One region of the Oceanobacillus picturae genome, then DNA from elsewhere that is predicted to be linked to it. Evidence: riboswitches for the same ligand, from Rfam matches in the RefSeq annotation. Region 1 holds a riboswitch; the other holds the start of a gene.

Region 1 (5,878 bases):
TGGCGTGGTTTTAATAAAAAAAGGCATGCGTTTAACAGATAAGCTATTGCGACGGCTTTTAAACAATGGCATTACATACATATACATTGAAGACGGCACAACGCCAGATATAGAAGTTGACCAGACCATTCCTGATAAGTTACGTCTTGAAGCAACCAATATGATTAAAGATACGTTTATCGAGCTGAAAAATGCTGGTTTAGGGCAACGCTCTTATATTCTGGATAAAAGGTCAAAGGAACTTACGAACGTAGTAGAACAGATTTTAAGTAACATACAGGAAAATGAGAAATCTTTGTCACTGTTGGCAGATATTTTTGTCTCTGATAATTATGTTTTTCAACATTCTTTAAATGTGACGATTTATTCGCTAGCTATCGGTGTTGAGTTAAATTATTCAACTAAGCAACTCACAGAAATAGGTGTAGGTGCAATGCTACATGATATTGGAAAAATGTTTATTGACCCAGCAATACTGCAAAAGCCTGATAAGTTATCAGATGAAGAATTCGAAATTATTAAAGGTCATACACAGGTCGGCTATGATTACTTGCGTAAACACCAATACATGCCGACAGTGATCTCTCACTGTGCATATCAGCATCATGAAAGACTGGATGGATCTGGTTACCCGAGAGGCATACAGGGGGAGGAAATCCACACTTATGCAAAAGTAATTGGAATAGCGGACGTGTTTGATGCTGTAACGAGTTCACGAGTTTACCGTGATGCGATGCTGCCACATGAAGGATTAGAAATTCTTTATGCGGGAGCAGTAAATTTATTCGATAAAGAAATGATTGAAGCATTTAAGCGAAGTGTTGTTGCCTATCCAAATGGACTAACGATCGAGTTAAGTGATGGTCGTATTGGAGTCGTGATAAGGCAAAACATTAATTTATGTGATCGTCCGGTTGTTCGAATTTTAGAAGAAAGCGGAAAGCCGGTTGCTAACCCATATGAAGTTAATTTAGAACGTACTGTAAACGTTACAGTAAAAGATGTATTGGTAGATTAATATTTAATTCTAGCCCTTTTAATACAAGCATAAGTTTGTGTTAAGGGGGTTTTTTTACGTGAAATTTAGAAAACGCTATGGTACAAGTAGAGCAACACCTCCAGCAAAAACAGTTTTTCTTTTTACAATTGTATTATTTGGCCTGATGGTTTTACTTAGCATTGTAATTGTTGATAAGAAAATTACACCTGTGTTGATGGATATTGCAGTTGTCAAAACCGAAGAATTTGCAACAAGAACGATTAATGCGGCTGTAAAATCAACGGAAAATATTAGTTTTGATGATCTCATGGATGTAAGAATGGATAATAACGGAAATGTATCTCTTTTAGGTTGGAATTCTGTCGCTGTAAACAGAGCGCTTCGCATTGCAACGAATAAGGCGGAGTACTTTCTTTATGGAATGAATAAAGGAGAAACCTTGGATATAAATGATCCTGAGCTTGACCCAATTGAATATGGGGATACACCAGGAGAATTAGCGAATCAGGACCCAACGGTGGTGGAAATTCCAATTGGCCAGGCAACAGGGAGTACAATTCTTTCTAACTTGGGGCCGAAAATCCCCGTGCACTTTGAAATTGTCGGCAGTATTCAGTCAGACGTTAAATATGAAGAAAGAGAAATTGGACTAAATGGTGCGTTAATCGAAATTTATATCCCTGTTTCTGTTAATGTACAAATAGTAGTTCCATTCACAACCGAAACGACAACAATTAGCACAAAGGTTTATGTTGATTCAAAAGTTATCATGGGAGATGTGCCAGAGTTTTATAATCGTGGTGGAGGAGAAAGTAGTGGAGATGGTCCAAATATTTCCATTCCGCGAAATGACTTGAATAACGACTAAGAGACTGGTAATATTAGATAAGGAAAATTCAATAAGTAAATCTTATCAGATCGGTGAGGTAGAGGAGCGGGCAATATTAGTAATCAGCTGGAGAATGACAACGATGAAAGCTGTGAAAGGGTTGTTTGCCGAAGCATAATAAGGGTCAAACTTATTTATAGCTGGTATATCTTTGAAAAAGGGATATACTGTCATGCATTGGTGTGCATGGAGCACTATTGATCGAAATGGAGGATAACGTATGTTGTAAAGCAATGATAGGTTATTTTCTGTCATTGCTTTTTTGTGCCTTTTTATAATATGGTAATAAATTCCAATATAAACTTGGCAAGCGCGGTATTCATACATTTCCCTTTACTACCGACCAAAAAAATAACGGAGGTAACAGCATGGAAGGGACGATATTTTCACTCATACCGGCAATACTTATGCTTCTTCTTGTATTGCTAACACGAAATATTTATGTATCACTTGGAGTCGGAATTATAGTAGGAGCATTGTTTATTCATCATTTCTCTATTCTCGATTCCTTAAAAGAGATTGGCACAAGTTTTAGCAACATATTTTTTGCAGATGGGGCGCCAAATACTGGGAATCTTCTATTATTAGGTTTCCTATTATTGCTTGGTATTATGACTGCTTTTCTGCAAGCATCGGGAGGTAGTAGAGCATTTGGGCAATGGATGATCCATCGAATTAAAACACGTACTGGATCACAAGCCATGACAGGTGTACTCGGATTAATTATTTTTATTGATGATTATTTTAACAGTCTTGCAGTGGGACAAATAGCAAGACCATTGACTGATCGACATAAAGTATCTAGGGCGAAGCTTGCCTATTTAATCGACTCTACTTCGGCTCCGGTTACCGTAATTTCCCCAATATCTAGCTGGGGCGCTTATATCATTGGAATAATTGGTGGATTGTTAGCAGCAAATGAGATTACCGATATTCGTCCATTAGAGGCTTTTATACAAATGATCCCATTAAACCTATACGCTTTGGGAGCTGTATTGCTCGTATTCATTGTGGCATATTTCAAGCTGGATATTGGACCAATGCGTACCCATGAAAAGCGTGCAATGGAAACAGGGGAGTTAGTTGACCCTGAACAGAAAAACGTACCAGGCGATCTTGGAAACAAAATTTCCGCACATACTAACGGGAGAATTTATCATCTGTTAGTTCCTATCATTGTATTAATTCTCGCAACCGTTTTAGCAATGATCTTTACAGGGGCAGCTGCATCAGGTTCTAATGTAACCATCTTAACCATTTTCTCTAATACTAATGTTAACTTATCGTTATTTGTTGGTGGGGTTGCTGCTGTGCTTACTGCTCTGTTATTCCATCTTCAGCAAAGTAAACCAAGAGAAAATTTAGTTAAAGTAATCGTGGAAGGCGTAAAAACGATGCTTCCTGCTATCTATATCCTCGTTTTAGCTTGGATGATCGGTTCTATAATTGGAACGTTGGAGACAGGTCAGTACTTGGCTCAATTAGTAAATGACGCTTCTATAAGTTCGTCGATGCTGCCGCTATTATTCTTCCTGATCTCAGGATTTATGGCATTGGCAACTGGGACTTCATGGGGGACATTTGGCATCATGCTACCAATTGCAGCGGAGGTAGCGGCAGTAACAGATACAACAATGTTGTTACCATCACTGGCTGCAGTACTTGCTGGTTCGGTTTTCGGTGACCATTGTACACCAATTTCAGATACAACTATTCTTTCGTCTACAGGGGCGGGAAGCAACCATATTGATCATGTTCTAACACAGCTCCCATATGCTATCATTGTAGCCGTTACTGCTAGTATTGGATATTTACTAATTGGGTTAATGAATCAAGTATGGCTACCACTGTTGATCACGCTTTTGATTATAATCTTAATTAGTATCTTCTTGAATTTCCTATCCAAAACAGCTACTCAGAAAGAGTAAAGGGAATTCGAGCGGTTTTCTTAAACGAAATTCTTTATAAAGGTTTCTATAATAATATTGAAGCTGAACGACTTTTCGATTCTAAAATGTATCGGAAGGTCGTTCCTTTTTATATTAGGGAATCATAGGAACATTCTTAGGGGTAAAAATGGAGTAGGATAAAAATTCCTTTGACATAGGTAGTTTGTACCTTTATAATACAAACATAAATATCTGAAAAAAACAAACATTTTAAACATTCCTTTCTTATGCAGGACATACAATTACGAAGAAAGGAATAAAAAAGGGGAGGTCTTATTATGGAATCACGTTCTAACTGGGGGACACGGGCTGGCTTTATTCTAGCAGCTGTCGGTTCTGCTATCGGGCTTGGGAACATCTGGCGTTTTCCAACTGTTGCCTATGAAAACGGTGGTGGGGCATTTTTTATCCCATACTTATTTGCACTACTTACAGCAGGGATACCAATTTTGATTATGGAATTTACAATGGGGCACAAGCATCGTGGATCAGCACCGTTAACATTTAAGCGAATAAATAAAAAGTCGGAATTTATCGGTTGGTGGGCAGTACTTGTAGCATTTGTTATATCCACCTATTATGCCGTCATTGTGGCATGGGCTATGTCATATTCTGTGTTTGCTTTTAACCAAAATTGGGGATCAGATACGGAAAGCTTTTTGTTCAATGATTATTTAAAGTTAGCTGCACCTGGTGAAATTGGCGGAATTGTTCCAGGCGTATTTATCCCACTTGTTATTGTATGGGTGTTAGTACTAGGAATCTTATTTAAAGGCGTTAAGAAGGGTATTGAAATTGCGAACAGGATTTTTATTCCTGCATTGGTCATTATTTTTCTTATTATTGTTATCCGTGCAGTAACCCTTCCTGGAGCCATTGATGGATTACAGGCATTCTTTGCCCCAGATTTTAGTACGATTTTGTCACCAGACGTTTGGGTTGCGGCATATGGACAGATTTTCTTCAGTCTATCCATTGCGTTTGCGATCATGATCACGTATTCAAGTTATTTGCCTAAAAAATCCGATTTAACGAATAATGCGTTTATCGTTGGTTTCGGTAATTCGAGCTTTGAGTTACTAGCAGGGATTGGGGTTTTCTCTGTACTTGGATTTTTAGCGTCCCAGTCAGGAGTAGGTGTAGACGATGTTGTTGCTGGCGGCGTAGGTTTAGCCTTCGTTGTTTTCCCGGCAATTATAAATGAATTTCCTGGTTTAAACGGACTTTTTGGGTTTCTATTCTTTGCATCACTCGTACTTGCTGGATTAACTTCCTTAATGTCCATAACGGAAACTTATGTTGCGGGTCTTGTTGATAAATTCAAAATTTCCAGAGTGAAGGCAGTGTTCTTTGGGGGAGGATTAGCAGCTTTAATTTCTATTTTATTCTCTACTCAAGGTGGACTTAACTTCCTAGATGCGGTAGATTATTTTATTAACCAATTTGGTGTTGCTTTACTTGGTCTTGTTGAAGTAGTAGTCGTTGCATGGATTTTAAGACAGGTTAAAGAACTGAAAGAGCATGCTAACGAAATTTCCGATATTCGACTAGGCTCTTGGTGGACGATTTGTCTTGCAGTCATTACACCAATTGTACTAGGTTATCAAATGTATCAGTTGTTAACACAAAACCTACTTAAACAATTTGAAACAGAGTCAGGAAACTATGGGAATTACACTGATGCATTTATTATATATGCAGGCTGGTCGGTTGCAGCAGGTGCGCTAGTAATAGGGATTATCCTTTCTCTTACGAAGTGGAAAGGCAATAACCGTGCTGAAGCGGAAGCTAAAGCTAAGGAGGCAAAATAATATGACTGCAGGTGCTATCTTTGTTATGATCCTTGGTATGATTGTCATATGGGGTGGATTGGCTGCAAGTATCACATATGCTGTAAAAAAATCAAAATAAATAACGAAGAGGCTGGGACATAACGTCTCAGCCTTTTTTAAAACCCGAACAATAATAAACAAACTGCTTAATTACCGCTCAGGAAAATACTCCGCTTTCAGTGGGCACGGCCTTAGTCTCCTCAGAAGC
Region 2 (5,878 bases), on a different contig from region 1:
TTGGTCAAGTCATAGTGGTACAATAGATCCGATTATAGGGGTTATAAGTGACTTCACCCATTTAGCTGCTGTGAGTATTTGGGTGGGCATTGTGCTTGTTATGGGGTGGGGGGCACGTAACTATAAAAATTGGGTTGAATTTTTAAATTGGTTCTCCATTGTTGCGTTTAGCTGTTTGGTTATGACGGCTATAAGTGGTTTATTAATGATGGATTTAATAGTGGATCATTATGTTGAGTCCTGGATGGTGTCGTATGGACAAGGAATCTTATTTAAACACTTATCCCTATTACCACTTGTTTTTTACGCATTGATTAATGGTTTGCTGATGAAGTTCTTAATATCGAAGAATTATAATTTTAATCCTATTCCGTGGATTCGTTTAGAAGGACTTATATTATTGGGCATTTTTGCCATAACAGCCTTTTACTCGATACAACCACCACCTCATGGCAATTATTTATCAAATGAAGCGGTGTCACCTTTGTTTCGGCTTTTTCACGATGCTCCAATTGAAGCGAGAACTACTATTGGTTTCGCTGGAGGCCCAAATACCATATATTTTCTTTTCCTATCCTTTTTGTTCATAGGATTAATGATATTGTCCTTTTTTAAAAAAGCACCGATGGTTCTTTCCTTGCTTTTTAGTTGCTTATTTATAGTTTGTATATATGTCACACTAATGCTATCGGTAGAAGTTCACTAAATAGATATACAGTATGAAGTAACTGCTTGTACGATATTTTCATACCGATATAAATAGAGCTGTATCCAAACTTGGATGCAGCTCTATTTTAATGTAGGATAAGGTTGAACAACTATATTTATCATTTGGAGGGGGAAACCATGGAAACGTTGGAGGAATATGTAGACCAAATTGACCCACAACATCAAGAGAGAATGATAGAGGTTTTGACTTGGGTAAAGGAAACTTTTCCTAATCTAAAGTCCAGAATAGCTTGGAACCAGCCTATGTTTACTGATCATGATACTTATATTATTGGATTTAGTGTTTCCAAAAAGCATTTAGCTGTGGCTCCAGAGGCGGTAGGAATTAACCATTTCACCCATGACATTGTAGAGGCTGGTTATGATTATACAAAGCAGCTTGTCCGCATCCCTTGGGACAGTGCTGTTGATTACACATTACTCGACAAGATGATTCGTTTTAATATGATGGACAAGGCAGAGTGTTCCACGTTTTGGCGGAAGTAAGGGGAAAGGTGACCATAAACAGGAAATCTTTCTATATAATTTTCTAATTAAGGAGAAGTTTCGATGAATAGTAAGAAGAAAACAGGTATGATATTAGGTATTGCTTCCCTACTAATGGTGTTTATTTGCTTCATTATATTCCTCTTTAGGGGACCGAATCCTAATATTCATATAGACGCTACCATTTTTATTGTTTTATCAGCCATTGGAATTGTATTAGCTATCTTTTCTTGGATTAAGTCTAAAAGACTTACCTTTTTAATTGTTGGATTGCTAGGGAATGGTGTTGTGATGGGGTTTGGATTTCTATTGTTATTAGCGATGGGGTTAAGTGAAGCAATGAATGAGGTAGACAGGAATCTTTTCTTATAGAAAGAATCAACTGGAATTTCGGTGTGAATGAAATGTATAACAAAACCAATCGACAAAAAACAATATTCTTGCAATTATAAAAGTAGACATGTATAGTTATACTGAAAAATTTAATAATTACCTTACCAACTCGGTGAGGTAGAGGCGCGAACATTATCAGTAATCAATTGGAGTATGACATCAGAGATGATTGATGAAAGGGATGCTCGCCGAAGTGTAATAAGGGTCAAGCTTATTATTGCTGGGATGTCTTTTAACAAGAGGCATACTGTCATGCACGTCTGCATGGAGGACTACTGATCGAATGGAAGATACCATATTGTTAACAATGATAGGTTATTTTTCTATCATTGTTTTTTTTGTGTGTTTTTTTAACCTCCATTAGACGAAAAATACTAACAAAGAATGGAGGGGTTTATTATTGAAATTAATCACAATCATATGTTTTGAGTTTATGGTTTGCTTTGATATGCGACCTTGTATAAAGCCTTAGACTCTAATTACTTATTTTCAACAATGAACTAAGGAATTAAACACAAAGGAGAACTACATTATGAATCTTTCAACATGGAAAGCTATATTACTGCTTATCTTATCTTTTTCCGTCGTTTTAGGTGGGATTCTATATCTTGATGCCCCTACAACAATTGTCTTAATTACGGCTGGAGTAGTCGTTATCATATTGTCCCTCATTTGGGGAATAAAGTGGAAGAATATTGAAGAAGACCTAATTGAAACATTAAAATCCATGCTTCCTCCGATTTTGATTTTACTCGCTGTTGGGATGCTTATTGGTGCATGGATGATGTCTGGGACCATTCCACTAATTGTATACTATGGACTGAAAAGTATTGATCCATCCCTATTCTTACTTATTACAGCAATTATTTGTTCGGTTATGTCCATTATGGCAGGAACATCATGGGGAACGATTGGTACAGTAGGGGTTGCGCTAATGGGCGTTTCCATTGGCCTCGATGTACCGCTACATTATACGGCTGGAGCAATTGTGGTCGGTGCATTTTTCGGAGACAAACTATCTCCTTTATCTGATACGACGATCATGGCACCAGCGATGGCTGGTGTGAGACTAGTGGACCATATTAAACACATGCTCTGGACCACAATACCAGGTTATGTCATCTCATTAATTTTATATTTCATTCTAGGATTTCAATTTGATGGGCAAATTGAAAATAGTGAGAATGTGGAGCTTATTTTATCCACTTTAAACGAAAATTTTAATTTGAATCCTCTTTTAATTTTTCCACCAATCCTTGTGTTGGTATTGATTTACTTTAAAAAACCGACACTTCCTGTATTTGGAGTAGGTATCATTGCAGGTGTGTTGTTGGCTATTATTTTTCAGGGAAGAGAGCTTCTGGAAGTATTTACAGTATTAGATGGAGGTTATACAGACGTAACAGACGTACCGATTGTAGATGAGATCTTGCAGCGTGGTGGATTGTCGAGTATGTTAGGTACAGTCGCTTTGTTGATAAGTGCTGCTATTTTTGGCTCTCCATTAAAAACGGCGGGTGTCATACAAGTGTTACTTGATAAAATTGTGGAATTTGCTAAAAATGGGAAAGCCATGATGACCTCTAGTTTAACACTGCACGGTATTTTATTTACCATAACAGGTAGCTATTATGTAACCTATGCGGTTATTGGTCCTATCATTAGTCCGCTATACGATAAATTTGGTCTGCAAAGAAAAAATTGGTCCAGAACGATGGAGGATACCGGAACCGCTCTATCCCCAATCATACCGTGGGGTGTAACAGGAGCATTTGTTGCGGACACTCTGCAAGTCTCAACAGGAGAATTTTTCCTCTATGCACCTATGACATACCTTGGAATTATCTTCGCGCTTATTTATATATTTAGTGGGATTGGGATTTCAAAAACCAAACATTCAGTTGCCTAAAAAGTATTATTAAAATTTTTTTTAATATAACTTGCCATTCTGTATTTTATCTGTTATTCTAAAGAAGAATTATTTTTGTTCGGTCTCGATCTGAGAGGAAAGTATCGCAAGACACGCTTCACCTTTTATCTAAATTGAGCATTAATAGTAATAAATTGTGGGAATACCACGCAGGAGGAAACAAACATGCAACAAGGTACAGTAAAATGGTTTAACGCAGATAAAGGCTTTGGCTTCATCGAAGTTGAAGGTGGAGATGATGTATTCGTACATTTCTCAGCTATCCAAGGAGAAGGCTTCAAAACTTTAGACGAAGGTCAATCAGTTTCTTTTGAAATTGAAGAAGGTCAACGCGGACCTCAAGCGACTAACGTTACTAAAAACTAATAATTACTATTTAAAAGGACTCTTTAATTAGAGTCCTATTTTATGTGTAAAACTTCAACACATGTCCTTAACTTCTCTAAAAAGGTCATGTGTTGTTTTAGTTTTTTAGATAAACTTTTCGTTTTCTTGAAAAAGGAAGGAATCACTAATAGCGATCCACTCTTATTACTCCACACCTATTCAATCCCCTTGTAGCAAACTGTATTAATAATGTCTGCAATTTGTTGAGGTGTCCTGTCCATATTTCGGGAAAGCCAGTGTTTAATGACATGAATGCTGCCACTAATAATGAATGTACTAATATAGGCAGAATCAGCAGAATCTCCTTCATACTCATCCGTCCAATTATCAATTAAGAAACTTCTGGCTACCTCCATAACTCTTTCCTCAAAAGATGTATCTTTATTTTCAATTAGAAGGGTATAGCAAATCTCATGCTTTGATTTAATGTACTCCAATAGTTTAATCGTGGTTTGCATTGCTTTTTCTTTCTGGGCGAAGTTATGAGCGTTTAAATAAGTATTCATATCTGCAATAATCTCTTCTTCAATTTTATTTAGCAGATCGTAGTGGTCCTTGTAATGTGTATAAAAGGTAGAGCGATTAATATCAGCGTGATTACATATTTCTTTTACAGTGATTGCGGAGAGAGGCTTAGACTTTAATAAAGCGATCAAGCTATCCTTTAAGACCATTCGAGTATATTTTTTTCGTCTGTCCAGTTTTTCAGTCATAAAAAATTCACACTTTCTTCACATATTTATCCAACACTATTGTTATTTTCGTTGGATATTGTACGTAAATTAACATACTGGTTGTTGTTAATCCAACACCGTGTATATTATAATATATAGGATTTCAATAATGGACGCAAGAGAGGGTGAGCTTCAATCGGCTGGACATCACAGATTATTAAACGAAAAAAATCGATTGTTATTACATTTATTATAGTAGCTATACTTAGTGTATTTGCGCAATTTGCAGTATCTGTTAATTATAATATGGTGGATTATTTACCAAAGGATTCGCCATCTACAACCGCAATGGACGTCATGGAAGAGGAATTTGATGGGGCGGTTGCAAATACCCGTGTGATGATGCGGGATGTCAGTATTCAAGAAGCGTTGGCTTTTAAAGAAGAACTTAAAGCAATTGAGGGTGTCTCTGAAGTAACATGGCTGGATGACGCACTTGATGTGAAAACACCAATTGAAATGGCCGACCCGGATACCGTTGAATCCTATTATAAGGATGGAAATGCCTTGTTCTCTTTTCATATTGAGGAAGGCAAGGAAGTGGAAACAACGGATGCCATTTATCAATTAATCGGAGAAGACAATGCGATGTCTGGTGAAGCATTAGATACCGCAACTTCACAGAAGATGACAGGGAAAGAGTCCATGTATGCAGCAGCGTTGCTCATACCGATTATTATTTTAATTTTGGTCCTATCAACCAATTCTTGGGCAGAACCAGCCCTTTTCCTAACAGCTATTGGAATTTCTGTGCTGATTAATCTAGGTACAAATATCTTTCTTGGGGAGATCTCTTTCATAACACAATCGGTTGCGCCAATTTTGCAGCTAGCAGTATCGCTGGATTATGCTATATTTCTACTGCATAGTTTTGCAGATTATCGTAAGACAGAAAATACGCCAGCGAAGGCGATGCAGATGGCTATGAAGCGATCCTTTCCAGCAATCGTGGCAAGTGCCTCTACTACCTTTTTCGGTTTTATTGCACTGACATTTATGGATTTCGAAATCGGAGCAGATTTAGGTGTCAACCTGGTGAAGGGTATTGCACTTAGCTTTATTAGTGTCATGGTATTCTTGCCAGCCTTAACTTTAATGTGCTACCACTGGATTGATAAAACGAAGCACAAACAGTTGCTGCCGAGCATCCGCAATGTTGGGAAAACCTTAATTAAGTTTCGTATACCAGCATTGCTCATTCTATTATTATTAATTGTTC

What was found. Region 1 has a riboswitch for lysine ahead of BN988_RS07430 (Na+/H+ antiporter NhaC family protein). Riboswitches for the same ligand answer to the same signal wherever they lie in the genome.
Region 2: another riboswitch for lysine. It lies ahead of nhaC (Na+/H+ antiporter NhaC); the one in region 1 lies ahead of BN988_RS07430 (Na+/H+ antiporter NhaC family protein).

What each region holds. Positions count from the first base shown of each region.
Region 1 is NZ_CCAX010000001.1:1,465,145-1,471,022, reverse strand. It holds gene BN988_RS07440 (HD-GYP domain-containing protein) at 1-1,018, shown strand, start outside; gene yunB (sporulation protein YunB) at 1,077-1,868, shown strand; lysine riboswitch at 1,920-2,094, shown strand; gene BN988_RS07430 (Na+/H+ antiporter NhaC family protein) at 2,258-3,817, shown strand; gene BN988_RS07425 (sodium-dependent transporter) at 4,117-5,649, shown strand; gene BN988_RS18830 (methionine/alanine import family NSS transporter small subunit) at 5,651-5,749, shown strand.
Region 2 is NZ_CCAX010000002.1:572,498-578,375, forward strand. It holds gene BN988_RS13865 (copper resistance D family protein) at 1-706, shown strand, start outside; gene BN988_RS13870 (iron chaperone) at 847-1,215, shown strand; gene BN988_RS13875 (hypothetical protein) at 1,279-1,587, shown strand; lysine riboswitch at 1,719-1,891, shown strand; gene nhaC (Na+/H+ antiporter NhaC) at 2,141-3,517, shown strand; gene BN988_RS13885 (cold-shock protein) at 3,704-3,904, shown strand; gene BN988_RS13890 (TetR/AcrR family transcriptional regulator) at 4,081-4,638, opposite strand; gene BN988_RS13895 (efflux RND transporter permease subunit) at 4,906-5,878, shown strand, end outside.